DNA from 3 places in the Rossellomorea sp. QJM3NY_18 genome. Region 1 is predicted to be linked to each of the others. Evidence: riboswitches for the same ligand, from Rfam matches in the RefSeq annotation. Region 1 holds a riboswitch; each other region holds the start of a gene.

What was found. Region 1 has a riboswitch for lysine ahead of lysA (diaminopimelate decarboxylase). Riboswitches for the same ligand answer to the same signal wherever they lie in the genome.
Region 2: linked by a shared signal. The riboswitch ahead of AC0VXY_RS15710 (aspartate kinase) and the one ahead of lysA (diaminopimelate decarboxylase) in region 1 are both predicted to bind lysine.
Region 3: linked by a shared signal. The riboswitch ahead of AC0VXY_RS18760 (Na+/H+ antiporter NhaC family protein) and the one ahead of lysA (diaminopimelate decarboxylase) in region 1 are both predicted to bind lysine.

The regions. Positions count from the first base shown of each region.
Region 1 covers NZ_CM149659.1:1,050,482-1,058,534, reverse strand. Annotated here, with positions in the region: gene AC0VXY_RS05505 (ABC transporter permease subunit) at 104-1,132, opposite strand; gene AC0VXY_RS05500 (ABC transporter permease subunit) at 1,129-1,998, opposite strand; gene lysA (diaminopimelate decarboxylase) at 2,109-3,395, opposite strand; lysine riboswitch at 3,510-3,686, opposite strand; gene AC0VXY_RS05490 (2OG-Fe(II) oxygenase) at 3,805-4,452, opposite strand; gene AC0VXY_RS05485 (mannitol-1-phosphate 5-dehydrogenase) at 5,042-6,181, opposite strand; gene AC0VXY_RS05480 (BglG family transcription antiterminator) at 6,187-8,053, opposite strand, start outside.
Region 2 covers NZ_CM149659.1:3,038,366-3,046,418, reverse strand. Annotated here, with positions in the region: gene AC0VXY_RS15740 (glycosyltransferase family 2 protein) at 1-82, shown strand, start outside; gene AC0VXY_RS15735 (hypothetical protein) at 202-951, shown strand; gene AC0VXY_RS15730 (FTR1 family iron permease) at 996-1,916, shown strand; gene AC0VXY_RS15725 (hypothetical protein) at 2,051-2,812, shown strand; gene AC0VXY_RS15720 (hypothetical protein) at 2,818-3,528, shown strand; gene uvrC (excinuclease ABC subunit UvrC) at 3,525-5,294, shown strand; lysine riboswitch at 5,637-5,815, shown strand; gene AC0VXY_RS15710 (aspartate kinase) at 6,003-7,241, shown strand; gene AC0VXY_RS15705 (YslB family protein) at 7,301-7,738, opposite strand.
Region 3 covers NZ_CM149659.1:3,610,802-3,618,854, forward strand. Annotated here, with positions in the region: gene lipA (lipoyl synthase) at 1-910, opposite strand, end outside; gene AC0VXY_RS18745 (M23 family metallopeptidase) at 1,130-2,131, shown strand; gene AC0VXY_RS18750 (methionine/alanine import family NSS transporter small subunit) at 2,171-2,278, opposite strand; gene AC0VXY_RS18755 (sodium-dependent transporter) at 2,280-3,806, opposite strand; gene AC0VXY_RS18760 (Na+/H+ antiporter NhaC family protein) at 4,088-5,650, opposite strand; lysine riboswitch at 5,766-5,947, opposite strand; gene yunB (sporulation protein YunB) at 6,027-6,791, opposite strand; gene AC0VXY_RS18770 (HD-GYP domain-containing protein) at 6,850-7,962, opposite strand.

The DNA of each region.
Region 1 (8,053 bases):
TGATTGAAATTGAAGAAGATGCCTTGATTAAGGCATCTTCTTCCCTACAATCTGTCTCAATTCATAAGCCTTAATAATTTCACGGAGCAATAGATATAGCCTCTCACTTCGCCTCTTTCACAAGTTGGAACATTTCTTTGTCTTTTAGGCATCGGGTTTGGGTTTCCTCAGCCGAACCTTTATCTGTTGAAGATTCCACCAGGGTTTCCACCACTTGTGTCGCCCCGATCAGCATCAGCTTTGCCGACAGGATCGTCAAGGTAAAGAAAACGACGGGGATGAAAGAAATCCACGGATAGGTCGTCCACAGGAATTGCCACCAGCCGCCGAGGAGACCTGACCATTCATGAGAAATGGAAGCCAGGAACGGATTGTCAAAAAGGTCTACCTTAAGTGACGATCCCCCGATATAAATGTTCAAAACCCCAAGATGTGCAATCAACAGCATGATGATCATAAATTCCCGGATCGACACGAGAAGAATCTGCGGAAGAATAAAGGGGCGAATATGATTTCTGATGTAATGACGCTTCGTTGCCCCCAGCACTTTCGCACTATCTATAAACTCTTGACTCATGATCCGGTCATATTCATTCGTAAATAGCAGTGTCAGACTCGGAAGTGAAATCACGATAAGAATGATCAGGTAAAAAATCGTTTTATCCGTAAAATCATAAGGGAATCCCTCAGGATGATGTAACGGCCCATCCAGCAACATCCAATTCAATAATAAAAAAGATAATAACGTCGGCGGAAAATAGTTTGCGGCATCCACAATGTTATCAATGATTCTCCTGATTGGTTTCAAGTAGAAATGTAGCACCAACCCCATCAAAACGGAAGGCAATACCCTGCATAGCGTGATCAAGAGCGCTGCCCCTATTGTATATTTCGCCCCAACAATGATAAGAGAGAAGATATTCCGGTTAAAATTGTCGGTGCCAAGTGGTGGAGACTCTATCGGGGAGTATGGAGGGCTGAGAAAATCCCCCTCTTCATTTTTCACAAGATCCAGCTTCGGCACCTCATCCCCCCAGCCAACATAGTAAACAAGACTTGCGGCAAACATACCGAACAGAAAAACAAACCCCATTATAAATGACCGATTCTTCATCAGTTTTTTCAACATCATATCACCACCTTCTGCCCGGTTTTCCGATCAACGATGAGCCTGATGAGGATGAGCAGGACAAAAACAGGCAGATAAAACATGATCAGACTGAAACAGATCACATCCATTTGAGAGAATGACAGGATGAAGTGTGTGATGCCATAAATATTAAATAATCTTTCAAACACGATTAAGGAAGATAAGAGAAAAAGAATGATAGATTTGGAATGATTCAATAAGCTGAACGCGATATTCCGCAGGACATGGATGAAGAAAATCGAGTGCTTGGACATCCCCCTGCTTCTGATCAGATCAACATACGTCTTCCCGTATTCATCATTGACCAGTAGATAGATGATCCGGAACAGCATAATTGTCGGCAAGATGGACAGGGTCACAACCGGAACGAGATACACCTTTTCCTGAGAGCCGACAATAGGGAACAGCAGCACACCCGTCTCTTTCAAAATGAGGATGACGCTGTATTGAATGACAATCAAGATGAAGATATCAGGTGTGGACTCGAGAAGATTTGTCACTCTAAGGATGAACTTTGACCAACGGGAGGGCAGCAAATGTGTGAAGTACGCAAGGAAGATGCCCATAAGGACGGATAAAAGAAAGGCAGACAAAAAGATTGAAACAGAATAGAAATACGGCTCCCAGAATGCCGGGAACATCGGATACGAGTTGTTCGATTCATTCGTGATGGTCATCGACTCAGAATGGACGAGGGATGTTAAAATCTCCACGATGTTGAGCATATATTGTTTCAGGCTGAGGTCCACGCCTTCATTGAACAAACCGATGAGTCCTGTCAGGAGGACGATCCCGAACAGAACGAAGACAAATTTCATCACCATGGAACCGATCGATTTGAGATTCATAGATTGATCCTCCGAATTAATTGGATAAAGTTTCCTTTATATTACCATAGCCACCCAAAAAATCCCATAAAAAAAGGTGGAAACCCTTTTGGACTCCACCTCTCTCTTCCCTACCGATCTTTCCTTACAAGATCCGCATACGTCTCCCGTTCGATCACGACCCGGGATACCCCGTTATCCACAAACACAACAGCAGGTCTCGGTATCCGGTTATAGTTACTCGCCATAGAATACCCGTATGCCCCCGTACTGAAGACAGCCAGGATATCACCGTAATTCGTCGGCGGCAGCATCAGGTCCCAGATGAGCATGTCACCAGATTCGCAACATTTCCCCGCAATGCTCACACGTTCCGTACATTCCTCATTTGGACGGTTGGCAAGTACTGCATGATACTTCGCCTGATACAGAGCCGGTCTTATATTATCCGTCATCCCTCCGTCAATCGCCACATACGTACGCACTTCCGGGATGATTTTCTTCGAACCCACTTTGTATAACGTCGTACCCGCTTCTGCCACCATGCTTCGACCAGGCTCCACCCATACTTCCGGGAGTGGGTATTCATTTTTGGCAAAATAGTTCTTCACACTATCCGTTATTCCTTTGACATAGGTCGGAATCGGCAAAGGCTGGTCTTCTTCCGTGTACCGGACACCAAAACCTCCACCGATATTCAACACCGGCATCGTGACGTCCAAATCAATCCGTATCCGCTGCATGAAATCAGACAGTACCAGGATCGCCTGATCGAAGCCTTCCTGTTCAAAGATCTGGGATCCGATATGGGAATGGAGACCGAGCAATGAGAAGTATGGCTTTCTAATCGCAAGCTGAATCGCCGTGGCCGCCTGTCCGTTTGAAATGCTGAATCCGAATTTCGAATCTTCCTGGCCCGTCGTGATGTATTCATGGGTATGGGCTTCCACGCCCGGTGTGACCCTGATGAGGATCTGCACCTCCTGCTCCCGCTCTTTTGCCAGGTCATGCAGCAGTTCAAGTTCAAGGAAACTATCGACGACAAAGCAGCCGATTTCAGCTTCAAGAGCCATTAAAAGCTCCTCTTCGGACTTGTTGTTCCCGTGAAAATGAATGCGTGCCGCCGGGAATCCAGCTTCAAGTGCCGTATACAATTCCCCGCCAGAGACGACATCCAACGATAGGTTTTCCTGTTCCGCCAAGCGCACCATTTCTTTACAAAGAAATGCCTTACTCGCATATGCCACCTGATATTTCAGACCACTTTCATTGAATGCATCCCGGAACAATTTCGCATTCCCACGGATCTTCCCTTCATCATAAACCATCAGGGGAGTGCCATATCTTTCCACCAATTCACCTGTACCCATCCCACCGATCATTAAATCTCCTTGAACATTCACATCCACTGTACTCATATCCTAAACTCCTTTAGACTCTCTAAAAAAACACAAAAAAACCGTATGAAGCAGATGCTCATACGGTTTTTCATCAAAGTTTACGGAAACAAGATGAAGACTATGTATTAACATCTCTTCAATAGTGCTCCACAACTTTTGCATTGTGACAGTCCAGCATTTCTTCAATGCTGGCCCAACAAAAAATAGAATTGGCTATTTTCTGCTTCGGCGATCTGCCTTTCCCAACTTATCCCGGAATCCATTATTCTCAAAGAAGGTACTCATCATTCTCGCGCCTCTATTATCAGAGAGTGACTGTATATTTTTATTGGAATAACTATATCATTCTCTTGAAATGGATGTCAATTGGTTTTTGATTGTTCTAAAAAGGAGGAGCATCCCACCCTTGGGTTACTCCTCCTTTCCATTACTTAAAAGCTTGCCTTCTCATCCACTGGGTCGCAGCCCATTTGTCCCCGATGACAACCGGTGCACCGCCATGGAGCGTCAAGTCATTCAATTCTTGATTATCATAAAAATATTCGAAGTAAACCGCCATTCCCTTTTGAGGAGAAACTGAGAGATTCAGCTTCGGGAAGTAGGTTTCCCCGCCTTCCTCTACGTCGTTTAAATACATGACAAGGGTACTGATCCTCGGGTTCTTCACCGGCCTTGCCGATGCCGAAAAGAAATCGAAGTGGGCCTTGTATTCCTGACCCGGTTTATAGTTCAGGATTTGAAGACCCTCCCCGTGCTCAACGGGTATATTCATAATCTGAGAGACTCGCTTTTCAACTCGTGTCACGACGTCATGACTTTCTTCTAAAAATACAGAACTGCTTGTTCTCAGTCCATCGACTGTCCTTGTATTCCCGATTTTTGAGCGTTCGACACGGTCTTTTGACAATTGGATGAGTTCATCACATTCTTCATGACTCAGTACATTGCCAAGCACGACGATCAGTGGCTCCTCCATTTTCGCGATGATCTGGATATCCCGGTCTTCCGTCTTGATCTTATTCCCGGTGTGGTGAAAAATCGTTTGTTCCTTTACAGCTATTTCAGTCGTATTCATTGCCAACTTTCATCAACCTCTTATCGTATTTTTAACATTCTGAATTCTTACATTATTGGAAGTATTCTTTAAATCTTCCTGACTCGAAAAAATGATAGCAATAATAGGCATAACTGTATATTTTATTCGGTTGTTTCCTCCTGGATGTCAAAGTATGAGAGTATATTTTACTATATTTTACACCCGGGATGAGGGGAATTCTATCTTTATTTTTTCTTTTTCCCCTGAAAAATAATGAGGGTGACTCAGGTGTAGGATTGGCGTGGGTTGGAGGGTGTCACAGAAAGGAGACGTATGGAAACCTTTATAATAAAACGAGTAGTGGTTGATTTCCACTCCAGGTGCTCGCTTTCCGCGGGGCGTGAGTTGAGCCTCCTCGGGCGCTGCCCTGCGGGGTCTCAACTTTCCCGCGTTTCCCGCAGGGAGTCGAGCACCTTCCGCTCCAATCAACTTTAAGGTTTAGTTTTTTACTATCATTGTCGTAAACGTCTTCCTCATCATTTTTTATTCACCAAATACATGGTCTGAAAAAATAACCTTCTAAAAAGAGCAAAAAAGACTGCCGGATCCCATCCGACAGTCTACAAATTTATTTCTTCAATGCTTCATACTGAACCAATACTTCCTTCACGATTTCACTATCCGCATCCAGTCCGCTCACTTCTTTCAAGACATGAGCAGGGCCATGCTCGTTGATCATGCTCTGGATTTCCTTGGCTTGTTCGTCTTCAGGATTGTCGAACAGTAACGCTGCTGCAATCGCTTTGGCGAGATACGAATAAGACAATCCCGCTTTTTGGGCTTCGGTGGTCGGACGGATCAAGCGGTCATCGGGACCAAGCTTCCTGATCGGCGCGCGTCCCACACGGGTGACGTCATCATTCAGGTAGGCATTTTTGAAGCGTTCGATGTTTTTATCAATATAAGCAAGGTGGTCGTTTTCATCGAGACCATATTGCTTCACAAGATAGGCGCCTGTTTCTTTCAACGTCTCCTTCACTTGTGCAGCGATTTCGTCATCGGCTAATGTCTGATCAATGGTAGATTTCCCTTTCAGATATCCAAGGTAAGCAATGACAGCATGTCCCGTGTTCACCGTAAACAGCTTCCGCTCGATGAATGGTGCAAGATCTTCGACAATCGTCATTCCTTCAACAGGCGGGATTTCTTCCGTCGTTTCAACCACCCACTCATAGTATGGTTCAACGAGGACGTCCAAAGAACCTTGATCCTGCATCGGTACAATGCGGTCCACCGCTGAATTGAAGAAGTAGACTTTGCCTTCAAGCTTTGCGACCGTTTCATCATCAAGATTTTCTAAAATATGCTTTTTCAAAATATCCGTTGCACCGATCTGGTTTTCACATGCGATCACGTATAACGGTTCTTCTGAAGAAGCCACTCGCTTAGCAATCCCTTTTGCGATCAGTGGAGCGATCCGTGGCAGGATGTTCGGTCCGATTGCGGTCGTCAAGTAAGTGGAGAGGCCAATCGTGTCGATCACATCCTCTTCCTGATGAAGATTGTTCAGGCCGGACACATTCTCGATCGTTTCCGTTTCCATCGACTCGGTTGCGAGTTTCACCTCATAGCGTCCTTCTTCATTCAGTTTATTGATTACTTGCTCCGCAATATCGACAAAGGTCACATGGTAACCTGATTGGGAAAACAATGCTCCGATAAACCCTCTGCCTATGTTTCCTGCTCCAAAATGTACGGCTTGTTTCAACATCATCATTCCTTTATCAAATTAGTTTGTAAGTAGTCCAGAAAGATTTCTTCCAGTTTCTTCAGGATGATCGCTTCATTCGTGGACGAATAAATCATCATCGATCTATGATCTTCGATTAAGCTTGTAGAGATCAGGCTGAGGATTTCCTGTTCCCGCCTGCTCAATACTTCCGGGGCAAGCATCAGGAGGAGGCTCTTCATCTCCATCTCCGCACCATCCATCCCCTTGATCTTGCAAGGTTCATCCAGATGGGCCACCTGGAAGATCAGTTTATTTACGTTGTCATCCCGGCAATGGAAAAGCCCCATATTCGTGTTCGGGATGCCCAGTCCGCCTTTCTTCTCCCTTTCCATCAGTTGGTCCAGGACCGCTCGAGGCTGTTGAAGAAGTCCGTCCCGGTTCACCTGGTCGACCATTTCACTAAGGATCCTCACATGATTTCCCGTCGACTGCTTTCGGTACACGCGAAAATTGGTAAGAATGGCTTCCATGCTGGAATGGACGTCTTTAATCTCCTGAAGGAGCATTCTCACTTCGGCTTTCCCATCAGACTTCGGTGATGGTTTCAAATATTTTTTCCTCGTCAGCTTCTCGACATTATTCTGCAGATAGCTTTGGATGAATCCGATGTCCTTCTCACTCAATAAGGGACTCACCAGAATGTACTCCACTTCAGTAAAGGGAAGCCTGACTGTAGAAATGACAATGTCGTACTCCTCAAGATTCGCTGTCTGGAAATCTTTTATCGAAAGAATTTCAACTTTGTTGATCATGCTCAGTTCCCGCTGGATGCGGCTGGCGAGCATCTTGGACGTCCCGATTCCTGTCGGACATACGACTACGGCTTGAATATTGACCTTTTCTTCATTCATCAGCATGGCGGAACCGAAATGAAGGACGATGAACGCCACCTCATCATCAGGAAACGAGATATCCTTAAACTCCATTTCCAGACTCTTTTTCACCGCTAAAAATAAGACCGGATACTTCTTCCTGATTTCATCCGTCAGGGGATTGAAAAGGTCAAGCTCCTGCTGCAACCGGAAGATGGACGGTCCCATATGGGCAAGGAGTCCTTGAAACAGGGAGAAATCATCGGACAGATCCACGTGGAGGTCTTCAGACACATCCTTGATGACATTTTTGATGAGATGTCCAAGGAGGATGCTGTCATAGTAAACGACTTCTGGATCCTGCACCTTTGATCCTTTCAAAATGACCGTCAAGAATTGGACGTCCAGATGGTTGATTGAAACGGAAAGCCGCTGTTTCAGTTCACCGCATATCATGTCCATCAACTGAAACTCACCCGATGCCTCTTCTTCAGATGGTTCCCTTTGCTGTAATCCGAAGTCTTCTTCGGTTCGCTGGACTGTCAGGCAGATATGCACGACAAGACCGATGTAATCGCTGTCCGTTAACGTGATCTGTTCGTCTGCTAAATGATGATTCACTACTTTATCGACGGCAAGTAAATAGTCCGGTTTGAAATAGCCGAGAACAGGTTCATCAAGGTGAAGACCCTGTTGCATCCCATAAAGAGCCTCGATAATGTCTTCATAAAAATGGACGAGGAAAAAACTTGCCAGGGCATGACGCTTGTCGGCTTCTTCTGCCACAAGCTCCACCCCAACCCCTCGTTTCCTCGTCAGGGTGATCCCATATTTTTGTAGCCAATCGGCAAGCTCATCCAGATAAGAGGACAAGGTCGTCACGCTGATTCCGAGCTGACGTGCCAGGACCTGTTTTTTAAAAGAAGGGCCTTCGTGCAGAAGGATGATCAGGAGATTAAGCTTTCGTTCCTCAGGGGTTTCGTCGGTCGGATGCACATCCGCAAGATTTTGTATTAAACGATAGATATGCTCATTC
Region 2 (8,053 bases), 2.0 Mb from region 1:
AAAACCGGTGGAGAAGGTATATGTGGAAGAGCAGGCCCATTACATCCCTTCAGATGAAGGAACGAACCATTTTGCAAAATAACAACATAAAACCTCATCTTTAACAAAAAATAAGTACTCCGGCTCCTATGCTTGAGTACTTATTTTTTATTGACAATACGAATGATAATCATTATCATTGAAAATAGGAGGGAATCATACATGAAAAAATCGTTCATAACCACCGTACTACTGTTTTTATTAGGAAGTATCTTGCTGTCTTCACAGGCATCCGCCTATTCATACGGCGACCCGAGTGAGGAGAAGATAGCAGAAGCGTATAAAGAAATCATGATCAAGCTTGATGAAGACCCTCCGAATTATTCAGAGTCCAAAAAGATTTATGAAACGGTTCGAGAAGAAGTGGATCAGCATATGGGTGAAGAACCTTCGAAGATCATCCTTCAGAACCTTGATAACAAAGAAAAGAAAGAGGCAATTGAAAACCTGGATGAACTCCTTGTCCTCAATATTGCCAGAAGACTTGAAAGCATTGATAAAAACTTCTCGGAATATGATACGAGTAAGCGATTACTCGCAAAAGGATTTGCTACATATAAAACGTTATCCCCGAAAGTAGAAGGGGAAAACCCTGAATTGGATCAAAAGATCAGGACTGAATTCGATCAAGCGCTCTCATCCCTCGGGAACCCGGGGTTGTTCGGAGTCGGAACAAAGGAATCCGATCAGGACGCGTTTAAAGAAAGTAAAACATTCATAGTGGATTCGCTGCAAAAAGAATTCGACATTAAAAGTCTTGAAGTCGGACATTTTTCTGAAAGTGCCACTGAGGAATCAAGCGGGAAACAGGAGTGGACGGATATTTCCAACCTGAAGAACTGGTTACCCATCATCATTATCGTGGGGGTTCTTGCTGCAGCGATTGTGTATGCCGTCAGAAAACGTAAATAAGGTCACTATAGAAATAGTCTTTAAGCAAGTAAGGGGGAACTAATGTGGAATTACAAGCTTTACTGATCACCTTTCGTGAAGTTCTGGAAGCGTTACTGATCATCGGGATCATCACTACCTATCTGAAGAAAACGAATCATGGCCGGTTTACAAAGTTTGTCTGGCTGGGTGCAGGATTAGCGATAATAGCCAGTGTAGGCGTAGCGATGCTTTTTCAGGTCGTCTTTACGGGATTTGCCGCCATGGGAAGCGAGATGTACCTGAAGATCGGCATCATGCTGGTCTCCTCCGTCCTTCTTACCCAGATGGTCTTTTGGATGGCGAAGCACAGCCGTGATCTTAAAGGAAACATGGAAGGGAAAATGAAGCATTTTATTTCGACAGGTAATATTGTCGGGATGGTGATCCACTCGTTCCTCGTTGTGCTCCGCGAAGGTGTGGAGACCGTATTCTTTTTCGCCGCCATCACAGGTGGGGATATCGGAGCGGCCATGCAGGGCTGGGGAGCGATTACGGGAGTCGTCATCGGTTGTGTCGTAGCTTACTTCTTCTTTAAAGGCACAATGAGAATTTCATTGAAGAGCTTCTTTAAAGTGACCGGTGCATTCATTATCCTCATATCTGCAGGACTTCTTGTACAGGCGATTTCCATGATGCAGGATATAGGGTTGATCGGCAGTGTGATTCCACATCTTTACGACCTGACCTGGATACTGCCTGAGCATCCGATCGATTACGCCCATTACTTGCGTGATACGGGAACTGCCCCGTTGTTATCCGGTGATGTAGGCATTTTCCTTAAAGCGTTGTTCGGATATTCTTCCATGCCGTCCATCGAAGAAGTGATTTCGTATATCGGCTATTTCGTAGCGATTTACTTCCTGACTGCACCGAAGCGGGAGTCGGTGAAAGCAAAGGAAGAGGTCAAAGGCGGAGTGAAGGATTTGAGTCCACAAGCTAAATAAATTGTATCAGTGCCAAACCTCATTACCCTTAATGATTGAACACCCTTTTCGAAAGGTGTACACTCTTTAAAGGAATGTATGTTTGGTGCTTTTTTTAATGGTTGAGAGTCTAACAAAGTATGAGGGTGAAGTCGTTGAGAGTGAAGAGTGGGGAGTTTATGAGTTGGCCGAATGTGGCAGGGGCATTTGCTGTGATGGCTATTTTTGTTCTTCAGGTGATGTGGATCCCATCCTACGCGGCTACTTGGGATATGGTGGATTTTGCACTGGGTGTCCTGCATTTTGATATGTATCAGATGCAGCCCCATTTCCCAGGATATCCTTATTTCATCTTGGGAGGCAAGGTCCTTCATCTGATGGTGGGAGATCCCGTCCAAGCCCTGACCCTATTTAATATCATCCTATATGGAAGTGCGATCATCCCTCTTTTTCTGTTGATGAAACGAATCGTGCGACCGGCTTATGCAGGGATGGCAGCGGCGATCGTTTATACGAGCAGCTTCACAGTCCTGATGGTGAATCAGCCGATGTCCGAGGGAGCGGCAGTCGGGGTGATGTGGTGGTACATATGGAGTTTGGTTTTCGCCAATGAGAGAACTCATAACGGATTTCTCATCCTTCCCCTGTTCCTATTCAGCCTGCTTCTTGGAATCAGATTATCCTATCTGGTCTTTGGAATCGGGATCCTGATGGTCCTGTACAGAAAGTGGAAGGAAGGCATGGTAACATTCCTGGATACCTTCGTTTACCTCCTCATTGCAATCCTGTTCCAGCTCCTCTGGGTAGCGGGCATCAGCATGTCAGAAGGGGGATATGAAAGCTTCCTCCGATTGGCCCTCTCCTTCACGAACGGACATTTTCAAGAATGGGGGGAACGATCGGTGCCTCAGATCTAAGCCTCTTGGACAGAATCGTGAAACTGATCTTTGTCAACACGATTTGGGTTGGGGGTGTAGGTGAATCCCTGCTCCTTCTCATTCTAATGGTGGTCGGTTTGGCTGCAGTAAGGAAGGATTCACACGGGAATCGTTATATGACAAGCCTGATGCTGATGCTAATGGGAAGTTATTTTCTTTGGGCCCTTTTTGCCCAGAATGTGATGAAGCCCCGTCATGCTTTGCCTTTGATCGGGATCGCTTTGTTCCTTGGAGCGGGAAAGCTGCTTTCACAACGACTTTCCCGGGCAGGTTTCAAACTTGTCCTCTCATTCCTTCTGCTTCAGGTTTACCATACAAGTACGTTATTATATAAACATGCATCGGACGTTCCGGCTGTCTATCAAATGGCCGATTATTTAGAGAGTGAAGGGAAAGGAAAGCCTCTCGTCGTATATACATGGGAAGAGTCCAGGGTACTCGAGTATCTTGACGTCCCTTTTATTCATAAGAAAGTACAAACGTACGAAGTGTTTACCACTGACGCAGGGTATTACCCTGAACGAGATATTTATCTGACAGATAAAGTAGTCGAAGGGTTTAAAAAACAGGGGATCCAGGTGGATGGATTCGTTAAAGTCGAGAAGCATTTCCATTCCAGTGAGCTCATCGATCCCATCTATCACGACCTGACATTATATAAATGGGAGAAACAGAGGGAGGAGGAAGAAGGATGAATCAGAATATCACGAATAAATTAGCGCTGCTTCCCGACCAACCGGGCTGTTATTTAATGAAAGACAGGCAGGGTACGATCATCTATGTGGGAAAGGCCAAAGTATTGAAAAACCGGGTGCGTTCCTATTTCACCGGCTCCCATGATGCGAAAACCCAGCGGCTGGTAGGGGAGATCGAGGATTTCGAGTACATCATGACGTCATCTGACCTGGAAGCCCTTGTCCTCGAAATGAATTTGATCAAAAAGTATGACCCTAAATACAATGTCATGTTGAAGGATGATAAAAGCTATCCGTTCATTAAGTTAACGAATGAACGCCACCCGAGACTCATTACCACAAGAAAGGTCCAACGGGGAAAGGGAAAGTATTTCGGTCCCTATCCTAATGTCGGGGCGGCAAATGAAACGAAAAAACTTCTCGACCGCTTGTATCCTTTACGGAAATGTTCGAATCTTCCCGACCGTGCCTGCCTTTACTATCATATCGGCCAATGCCTTGCTCCCTGTATTAAAGAAGTGAGCAAAGACACATACCGTGACATGACAGATGAAATAACCCGATTCTTGAACGGCGGATACAAGGAAATCAAGAACCAGCTGACGGTGAAAATGAATGAAGCCTCGGAAAATCTGGAATTTGAAAGAGCGAAGGAATTCCGCGATCAGATTCTTCATATCGAAGCGACCATGGAAAAGCAGAAAATGACGATGACCGATTTCACGGATCGTGATGTGTTCGGATATTTCGTTGATAAGGGCTGGATGTGTGTTCAGGTATTCTTCGTCCGGCAAGGTAAGCTCATTGAGCGGGATGTGTCATTATTCCCTCTCTATAATGAACCTGAGGATGAGTTTCTCACGTTTTTAGGTCAGTTCTACTCCAAATCCAACCACTTTAAGCCGAAAGAGATCTTTCTGCCTGAAGCGATTGATATCGATCTCGCGGAAAAACTTCTGGAGGTAAAAATGACCCGGCCGAAACGTGGAAAGAAGAAAGAGCTTGTGAAGCTTGCAGAGAAAAATGCCAAACAGGCACTTGGAGAAAAATTCGCACTGATCGAGAGAGATGAAGAGCGGACGATTAAAGCCATTGAGCGCTTGGGGGATCATATGGGCATTTATACGCCTTTCCGGATTGAAGCCTTTGATAACTCAAATATTCAAGGAAGTGATCCTGTTTCGGCGATGATCGTCTTCTTGGACGGGAAACCTGCCAAGAACGAATACCGCAAGTACAAGATTAAAACCGTCAAGGGGCCAGATGATTATGATTCCATGAGGGAGGTTGTCCGGAGGAGATATACGAGAGTGTTGAAAGACGGACTTCCTTTACCGGATCTCATCATCATCGATGGAGGAAAAGGTCAGATCGAAGCGGCAAGGGATGTGATTGAGAATGAATTGGGTCTCGACATCCCGATCGGTGGCCTTGCGAAAGACGACAAGCATCAGACGTCGGAATTGCTGTACGGAAACCCGTTACAGATCGTCCCCCTCGAAAAGCGCAGCCAGGAATTTTATCTCCTGCAGCGGATCCAGGATGAAGTTCACCGGTTCGCCATCACCTTCCACCGTCAACTTCGAGGAAAGAGCGCATTCCAGTCGACCCTTGACGACATCGACGGTATCGGTCCAAAACGGAAAAAACAGCTTCTTAAACACTTTGGTTCAATGAAAAAGATGAAAGAAGCGACAGTGGAGGAATTTACAGAAATCGGAATTCCAGAAGCCGTGGCAAAGATATTGGTGGAGAAGTTGAAGTAAGTAATGATTGAAAGCCATTATCTTTTACTTTTAATAGAAAGATTGGTCGATTTATTTATTACTTCAGCAGTAATTAGTGAATAAGCAGAGTTGATTGGAGCGCAAGGTGCTCGACTCCTGCGGGAAACGCGTGGAAGTTGAGACCCCACAGGGCTTTAGCCCGAGGAGGCTCAACCCACGCCCCGCGGAAAGCGAGCAGCTGGAGCGCAAATCAACCACAGTATGCTCATTCAAAACTTCCAACGAAAACACAATAAAATGAAATATTGACTCAATTAATCATTGAATCAATATTTCCCCTATGCTATACTTAACAAAAATTTATAACATTATCACTTTTTAAGTGGTGATAGAGGTGCGAACTTCAAAAGTACAGGTAAAGAGGGGTATGAGCCCCGCCGACATGCCTGGAAAGGGGAGAATCGCCGAAGTGGTTATAGTCTCATGCTATATCCGCTGGTCCTGCGTTTAAGAAATGCAGGATTGTCAAGATGATTCAATCTTGGAGAGCTATCTCACAATGCCGATGAACCTATTTGTATGTTCTGCTGTATGTTCATAAAGCAATGAGATATTATTCTCATTGCTTTTTTTATTATCAGCGCAGGATTTTGTTATAAAGATCCTGTCCTATGAACGTTTAGGATGATTGTGATTGTACTCTTCATCATGAAAAAGAGCGGCGACGCTCAGAAAGAGGGAGAAGTCGTGAGTATTATTATTCAAAAATTCGGTGGGACTTCAGTAGGGTCTGTGGAAAGAATTCAAAATGTTGCGTCTAGGATCATTGAAGAAAAAGAAAGAGGGAATGATGTGGTCGTCGTCGTATCTGCCATGGGAAAAACGACGGATACACTTGTTGGTCTTGCAAGGGAGATCACGTCCCAACCGAGCAAAAGAGAAATGGATATGCTGCTTTCAACCGGGGAACAGGTGACCATTTCACTCCTTACGATGGCCCTTATCCAATCGGGACATGATGCCATTTCATTCACGGGCTGGCAGGCTGGCATCGAAACGGAATCTGTCCACAGCAATGCAAGGATTACAAATATTCATACCGATAAAATGGCGACTCACCTTCAGAAAGGAAGAGTGATCATCGTGGCGGGATTCCAGGGCATGACAAATTCGGGTGAAATCACAACACTTGGCAGGGGCGGGTCGGATACAACGGCCGTTGCGATTGCAGCTGCCCTGAAAGCGGAGCGCTGTGACATCTATACAGACGTAGACGGGGTTTACACGACAGACCCCCGCTATATAAAAGGAGCAAGGAAGTTACCGTCGATTTCCTATGATGAAATGCTCGAACTTGCAAACCTCGGGGCGGGGGTCCTGCATCCAAGGGCTGTGGAGTTTGCCAAGAATTATCAAATTCCTTTAGAAGTCAGATCCAGCATTGAACGAGTGGAAGGAACGTATATTGAGGAGGAAGCAAGCATGGAACAGAACTTAATCGTACGAGGGGTAGCCTTTGAGAATGAAATTACACGCGTCACTGTATTTGGACTGAGAAATGCTTTAACAGGACTATCATCTGTGTTCACAACGTTGGCCGAAAATCATTTGAACGTAGATATCATCATTCAGACCCAGACGGATCAGAAAACGACCAATCTATCTTTCTCCATCAAGGAGCACGATCTCGATGAAACCCTCGCTGTTCTGGAACGAAATAAAGAGCAGTTGAATTTCACACACGTCGAGCATGAGAGTGGGCTTGCGAAAGTTTCCATCGTCGGTTCGGGGATGATTTCAAACCCGGGTGTGGCCGCGGAAATGTTTGAAGTACTGGCTCAAAATGACATTGTGGTGAAAATGGTCAGCACTTCTGAAATTAAAGTGTCGACAGTAGTGGATGGCGAGAATATGCAAAAGGCGGCAGGTGTCTTACATACGGCCTTTCATCTGGATGCCGTGAAGATGGAAGAAGTCACGCTGTAAGATCATTATGAAAAAGGGTTGTCCTGAATGTTCAGGGCAACCCTTTACTAGGAGATTGACTACTCAATCCGGTCTTTGTCGTCCCATCTTACAACCACTTTGACCGATTGACTCCGTTTATGTAATTCGTCAGCAGCTTCTGCCACACATTTTCTTAGAAGCTGAATTTGTTCGGCAATAAAGCCCGTTTCCAGTTTGAAGTTCACATCCGTTTTCAGTGACAGACGCCGTTCGATTACAGGTCCATTCAATTCAAATGTCATCTCATTTCTTTTTTGTTCCAGAAGTGTAAGGGTGCCCCATCCTGCTTCCTCGAAAAAGGAAGAAATTTCTTCCGTTGACTGAAGGGGGAATTTCCTCGAGAGCTGCTTTCCTCCCCAGTACAGGATATCGGGTGTGTGCTTTCCTAATATGTCTGGAATCAAGATGTCGCGTAACATTTCATATCCGAAGATTGGAACGGACGGCTGATGTACTTCTTCTTTTTTCTGTTCCAAGTAAATCCCCTCTTTCTATAAAACTATTATATACATGAAAGAGGTAATTATCATCCCATACCTTGAAAAAATGACCTTGGGATATTTTGGTGCTATAATATTTATTGTTTATTTATTAGAATTTTCGAACATTTAATCAGGCAAAACCTCATGTTTTTCGTTGTTGATATATTGAAAATATTTTTGCGGTATTGTCGAATTTATGTATACGTTTTCTTGACGCTTCCACTCCTTGGGAGTAAAATGAACATGTCACATTATTGTTACAATATAAAATATGTATCGTTGTCTAATCATTAGTGAAAGGTATTAGAA
Region 3 (8,053 bases), 1.7 Mb from region 1:
TCTGTACTTCCTGCTCACCTTTAGCTTGTCTGGATTTCGCTGCTGCGTTTACCTGCTCATCGGCATGGTAAGAAGAACGAACAAGAGGACCTGCTTCACAGTGGCTGAAGCCTTTTTCCATTGCCGCTTCACGAAGTTCGGCAAATTCATCAGGATGATAATATTTTTGAACCTTCAAGTGCTTCTTCGATGGTTGCAGATATTGACCTAATGTCACGATATCAACATGATGGGCACGTAGATCATCCATCGTTTCGAGAATTTCTTCCTTCGTTTCCCCGAGACCAACCATGATGCTCGATTTCGTAGGGATCTCCGGATTCAATTCTTTCGCTCGGCGGAGGAATTCCAATGTCCGGTCGTAAGTCGCACGGGCACGAACTCTTGGAGTCAGGCGGCGGACGGTTTCGACATTGTAGTTCATGATGTCAGGCTTGGCATCCATCAATGTCTTGATATTTTCGAATACCCCACCCATATCAGAAGGCAGCACTTCGATGGATGTAAACGGGCTCTTACGACGGATGGCGCGGACGGTTTCAGCAAAGACTTGTGAACCGCCGTCTTTCAGGTCATCACGGGCAACCGCTGTAATAACGACGTGTTTCAAGTTCATTAATTGTACGGAATCCGCAACACGTTCAGGCTCTTTCAAGTCTAATTCAGTCGGAAGTCCTGTTTTAACGGCACAGAAACGGCAGGCACGTGTACAAATGTCACCCAGGATCATGAACGTGGCCGTACGTCTCGTTCCCCAGCACTCATGAATATTAGGACAACGGGCCTCTTCACAAACTGTATGAAGATTGTTTTCACGCATCATTTTTTTCAGACCCATATAATTATCGTTCGTATTCAGCTTAATCTTAAGCCAATCCGGTTTACGAATGTGTTCATCTTTCTTACTCATACCCCTCATCTCCAATCCTAAATAATTCTGACTTAGGCAAAGAGTGAAACGTTGTCTCGTTCATCCTATGTAAAAAAAGCCATCATCAATATACTTCTTTTGTCACTTTATCATACTAAAAAAGTGAAAACAAGCATGTGATGCCCTATTACCATTTATTGATGATTATGAATCCCCCGGAACGATACAAACTACATATAGGACCCTAAAAATGGAGGGATGATTTTGTACAAACGATTGATCTTTTGCATCGTATTTTTCTTAGCGATCAGTCCGTTTAAGAGCTATGCAGCAGAAAAGCTTACGGATGAACAAATTTACACGAAACGAATGGAATTATTTCAAAAAAGCGAGGCTTTGACGCATATCCCCTGGTACTACCTGGCTGCCATCGATCAGTATGAACGCAGTCTCCGGTTTGCCCGTAAAGACAGGGATAAACCATCCTCTTTCATTTCGATTTATGTAGAGCCTGAAAAGTGGGTCGGTCCTTTGAACCCCCACCCCGAAGATGACAATCCTGAAACGATCGCGCTTTTCAATGGAATCGGTCGGGACGGGGATCATGACGGGAAAGCTAGCCTGAAAAGTGATGAAGATATCCTTGCCGCTCTAACCGACTTCATACTCCGTTATGGCATTGATCACGACAACTTCAAGCTTGCCCTCTGGGATTATTACAAGCGGGATAAAACCGTCAGTATCATAATGGGAAATGCCAAAATATATAAACAGTACGGAACGATTCATCTCAATCAAAAAGCCTTTCCGCTTCCCCTGAGATTTAACTATAGTTACCGGAACACATGGGGAGATGCCCGTGGATGGGGTGGAAGACGGATCCATGAAGGGACGGACCTCTTCGCTGATTATGGTGTACCGGTGAGAGCAACATCTTACGGCATCATCGAGATGAAAGGCTGGAATCGTTATGGAGGCTGGCGCATCGGGATACGTGACATCAATAATACGTATCATTATTTTGCCCATTTGAGTGGTTTTGCCAAAGATCTTCATGTCGGACAAGTGGTTGAGCCGGGCATGGTGATCGGCGGTGTCGGAAGCTCGGGATATGGACCTCCGGGAACGTCAGGGAAATTCCCGCCGCATTTGCATTATGGAATGTATAAGGATAATGGCCTTACTGAATGGTCCTTTGATCCCTACCCCCATCTAAGAATGTGGGAACGCCAGGACAGGATCAAAAGCAAGAAACATTAAAAAAGCAGACAATGGACATTCCATCGTCTGCTTCTTTCTCTATACCTGCTTTTTTGATTTGGAAACAGCGTTCATGATACTAGCTGCTAATCCACCCCAGATGATGACCATTCCGACTATCATCATTGTAATTGCGCTACCAGTCATGTTAGCTTACCCCCTTATAGCTATCGGCTTCTGTCTTGGCATGCCAGCGTTTAAATCCGAAGGCCACTCCTACAATGATGGCAAAGGCAGCTACGAACCATCCACTGTACAGAATGAAAGCATCTGAATATCCTTCGTAGTTACCAGTTTCCGTTTCAAACTCTTTTAGTAAATTCATTTTGAATAATCCGAACATCATCCATCCAAGCACGATCGGTGTGATAACGCCGAGACATACTTTCCACCAGGCACCAAGCTGGATATCCGAAATTCCATTCGCATGGGATTGGAATCCTCCCAGCTTGCGCAGGAACCAGGCGATCACGACTACTTCCACTAATCCGACAAACGCCACTCCGAATTGGTTGATGAAGTAATCCGCTACATCTAGGAATAACAGTCCACCCTGTGTGGCAAAAAGAATGGAAACGATAGCTGAAAGTCCACCACCGAAAAGTACGGCTTTGTTACGGGAAATCCCGAACTTCTCAGATACGGCTGCTACATAGGTTTCCGAAATGGAAATCAACGAAGACAGACCGGCCAGTACAAGTGAAACAAAGAATAAGAAACCAAATACTTCGTTGAATGCCGGGAATTCGTTAATGATCTGCGGGAAGACAACAAACGCCAGACCCACACCGCCGCTTACTACATCCTGCACTGCCACACCTTGTGATTGGGCCATGAAACCAAGTGCCGCAAACACCCCGATACCTGCCAATAATTCAAAGCCGGAGTTACTGAACCCTGTAATGAACGCATTGTTCGTAATATCCGATTTCTTTGGCAAATAACTTGAGTACGTAATCATGATGGCAAAGGCAATGGATAAGCTGAAGAAAATCTGTCCATATGCCGCCACCCACACACCCGGATCGGCAATTTTACTGAAGTCAGGCTTGAAGAACGCATCCAGACCATCCATCGCGCCGGGTAAAGTTAAAGCGCGAACAACGATAATTAAGAATAAGATAACAAGTGCTGGAATAAAGATTTTATTCGCTACTTCGATTCCTTTCTTTACACCTTTGAAAAGAATACCCAGTGTAACGGCCCATACAATTACAAGCGGGATGAATACCCCAGGAACCACACTTCCCGTCTGACCCGCGTCCACGGTCAATTTTAAATAATCATTGAACAGGAATGACTCTGTATCCTTCCCCCAGCCTAAATTGAAAGAAAATACACTGTACGACATCGCCCATGCGATAATGACGGCATAATAGGTAGAGATGACGAATGCAATTAAGACCTGCCACCATCCAAGCCATTCTGTTTTCTTATTAAGACGGAAATAAGATAACGGTGCTGAACCACGGTACTTATGACCAATTGTAAATTCAAGTACTAATAATGGAATACCTGCTGTTAGAAGAGCGAATAAATAAGGAATAAAGAAAGCTCCCCCACCATTTTCATACGCCACTGCCGGAAAACGCCAAATGTTCCCCAGTCCGATTGCTGAACCGACAGCTGCCAGAATAAATCCTGCCCGTGTCCCAAATTGTGCACGTTTCTCCATGCTGTTCCCCCCTAGTTCTTTCCAACTACCCCCCATGAGGTATTTGAAATTTTTATATTTTCAGATTATTTATAATCTAAAGTCAGTATAGCTAGTTCCAGGCCAATTGTCAAAGCTTTATTTTAGTGATTTATTGAGAAATTCACCAAATTTCTACAGTACTATTTCACTATAAGAATTTTGTCGAATTTTGGAGAACAGGAGACGATAGGATCAAGAGGAGAACTCTATGTGAATCCATAAAAAAACCAGAAGCCTACATGGCTCCTGGTTTTTATGAATTACTCTGCAGATGCAGGCTTTGCTTTTTCACCGAACAAAAAGGAAAAGGCCAAGATCAAAATGATGACTACGGCGAGACCAAGAATGGTGCTGCCGGTGAACCCCAATACAAGGTAACCGATGGCTGCAACAACCGCACCGATTACGGCATATGGAAGCTGTGTGAGCACGTGATCGATATGGTTGCTTCCCGCTCCTGTGGAAGAAAGGATCGTTGTATCAGAAATAGGTGAGCAGTGATCACCCAATACAGATCCCGCCAGTACCGCTGCCATGGCAGGCAGTAAGATGCTCACGTCTGAAGCTGCAGCAATTTCACCTGCGATCGGCAGTAATATACCAAACGATCCCCATGATGTTCCTGTTGAGAATGCCATGATGCCGGCAACCAGGAATAAGATGACCGGAAGTGCCTGCATCGGCAGATTCGATTGTTCAACGAGGCCAGCAAGATACGTACCCGTCTGCAGCTGATCGATGAGTGTCACGATCGTCCATGCAAATATCAGGATGTAAACAGCCGGCAGCATCGACTTGATACCTTCCACTACAGCTGTCCCGATCGCACCCGCTTCGATTCCTTTCAAGCTGACTTGGCGAAGGAAGAAAATCAGGGAAATAAGAAGTCCGAATAATCCACCATACAATAAGGATTTGGTTACATCCGTATTTTCAAAGATCGGCAGCAGGTCAAAGGATCCCACCGCTTGATATCCAGTCCACAGCATCATGGAAACAGTCCCGATGACAAGGGCAACGATCGGCCAGACAAGATCGCCTACCGAGCCTTTTGAGCTGACTGGGAGATCATTTTTCAATTCGCCGGGAATCTCCTTGCCTGGATCATAAAGATCTCCCGTTTCAAGGGCCCGTACTTCATGCTCTTTCATTTTTCCAAAATCGAGTCCCTTATAGGCAACCATGACGACAAGCAGTACTGCCGCCCATACATATAGGTTCATTGGAATCATTTGAATGAACGCTGAGAATGCCGTGTACTCCGTGATATTATGTGTTGCAAGAATGGAGCCGATGATCCCGATAATATACGCTCCCCAGCTTGAAATCGGGGATACGACACAGATCGGAGCCGATGTTGAATCAATGATATAGGCTAATTTAGCACGTGAGATTCTATGACGATCCGTGATGGGTCTTGAAACCTGTCCGACAGCAAGGGCATTAAAATAGTCGTCAATAAAAATGATGATACCCAGTACCGCAGCTAGAAGCTGTGCGCCCTGTCGTGTCTTCACACGTTTCATCGCCCATTCACCGAATGCGCGGCTCCCGCCGGAAATATTCACAAATGCCGTGATGATACCAAGAATGAGTAAGAAGAAAATGATGTAGACATTCCAGGTGTTAAGTCCGCCATCTGCGACAAAGATGCCTTTAAAGGCGTCCCACATAAAGCTGAATGTTTTGGTAATTGAGAAATCTGCCAACAGAAAGGCAGACGCAACGATTCCTACTCCCAATGAAAGCAGAACCCGTCTTGTAAGGATAACCATAAGAATGGCTAAAAGGGGTGGTAATAATGAGTAAATCGTGTTTTCCATAGTGTCCTCCTCCTATTTGATAGGGGGGAACCATCGTAGCATGATAGAGGATAATAAAAAAAGGCAACGATAGAGAAGCTATCATTACCTTAGTAAGTAATTTAAGTGCTCCATCACGATCTGTAGCTCCCCATTATAGAGATTCCCTATAATGACAGTGTTATCCTTCTTCAAGATAACCCCAGCAAATACACATTTGACATGTATAATTACTTCGGCAAAAGTTCCCTTTCATCTGTTCTCACAGTTGTCATTCTCAAACAGCTTACTCTTGAACTCTGCGCCTCTACCCCATCGGACTGATGATGTGGTGTGTTATAAAATTTTCTTTATTAATATACCAAACTATCATTCTTTTGACAACTTTTTTTCCTGACTAATTTGTGGGAAATTCGATGGAAGGACTCGATTCCCCTCCACCATTGTTATAAAATTGCGGTACATCCAGATGAACGGTCCCCATCGCAACCAGGATATCCTGCTTGATTGTTTCGGTTTTCGTTGCAAACGGGATGATGATCTGCACATTCACTTCAAGCTCCACAAATACCTTCACAACCGCATTATTGATCCCGAACTGCTCAACCGTCGTTTTCACATCGGAACGTACATCACCGATGGAATGAAAGCGGATCGGGATTTTCGGCCCCAGGTTCCCGAGCAATACGTTGTTCGTTGCCTGCCCCAATGGAACAGAATAGGTAATGCCCTTCGAGGTTTTCGACTTCCCTTCATCAAGCTCCACTTCAGTGAGAAATTCTAGATTTTCAATATTCCCCGCTTCTGCTTCCTGAAGATTCTGCTGCACAAGATTCGTAATTTCTGCCTGGACCCTGTTGATCGTCTGTGTATTATATTTAAATGAAACGATATCTCCTTCTGAATTCTTCACTTCTTCTGTTATATCTGAAATATCCAGTACGTCGGCAATCTTCTTATTGATCGCTTTGTTAATCACCAGGGTACCGATCCTGCTTGTTTGTGTTTCGGCATACGCAAGGAGAGTCGGCTTCAACCCTTTGTTAATGATCCACAATCCGAATCCCGTTGAAATCATAAAGAATAGAAACGTAATGATCATGACATGTCGAAAAGGCAGCGGACCTCCTCTTCGGGGTTTGTAGGTTTTGAACTTTGACAAAAAAATCCCCCCTTACAAGCTATTTGTATGCATTGTAAGGAGGGTTTAGCGCAAAAAATTATTTAATCTTAAGAGATTGCGGCTCATAATCCGGATCAAAGCCTGTGATCACCTTGTCTAATTCCTTGCTTAAATCGAGTGGATAAGGAGAGTCTAACTCCTGACCATCTTCTTCGATGATTCGTACCACAGGGCGGTCTGTGACGCCCCTGTTTTGATCGGTCACAATTGCTTTCCGTCCATCATTCAGTTCCACGATCATGCCATTCGGATACATCGCAACCGATGAGCGGAAGGCTTCGATCACATTTGAATCGAACAATGTTCCCGATCCCGCATACAAGACCTCCAATGCCTGATGAGGAAGCATGGCTTTCCTGTACACCCGGTTTGACGTCATGGCGTCAAATACATCGGCCACAGCGATGATCTTTGCGAACGGATGAATATCTTCACCCTTGATCCCCCGCGGGTAACCCGAGCCATCGAGCCTCTCATGATGCTGATAGGCACAGTGTGCGATGATCAGGGAAACTGAATGAAGCTGTCTCAGAATGTCAAAGCCATGTTCAGAGTGTTTCTTGATTTCCGAGAATTCGTCTTCCGTAAGTTTCCCGGGCTTTAACAGGATCTCTTCAGGCACGAGCATCTTACCGATATCATGGAGGATCGCCCCAACCCCGAGCTGCTCCAGCTGCTTCTGTGAAAGCTTAAGTTCAAGACCGATGGAAAGTGTATATAACGTAACATTAAATGAGTGATGAAATATATAGGAGTCGTATGTAAACACATCTGTCAAAATCGTCAGAAGATCATGATTCGCCTTTACCTCGGACAGGACGACATCAATCACCTGCTTTAATTGAGAGGCACTATCTTCAATCACAAGGAGACTTGGCTTCTCTTTGGAGGTGCTTAATTGATTGAAGGCCATCTCGATATTCTGAACCGCCTCTTGTCTCACTTTACTCGAAACGGTCCCCTTCACATGGATTCCACTTGAAAGAGAGTCTTCAATATAAACATACTGAATACTAAGCTCCTGCAATCTGTGGATCATGCGTTCTGTAATGGGAACATTATCATGAATCAACGCTTGACCTCTCATATTATATACCGTTGTAGCTAGAACCATGCCGGGTTTCAAAGCCCTTGTTGATATAAGCCTCATAGAATTCTCCTATGTAATTATTTCATTTTTCGACAAAATTTCCTAGTATCTCCATTATAAAGGATAAAAAGGAGCTTGCAAGGTGTATTTG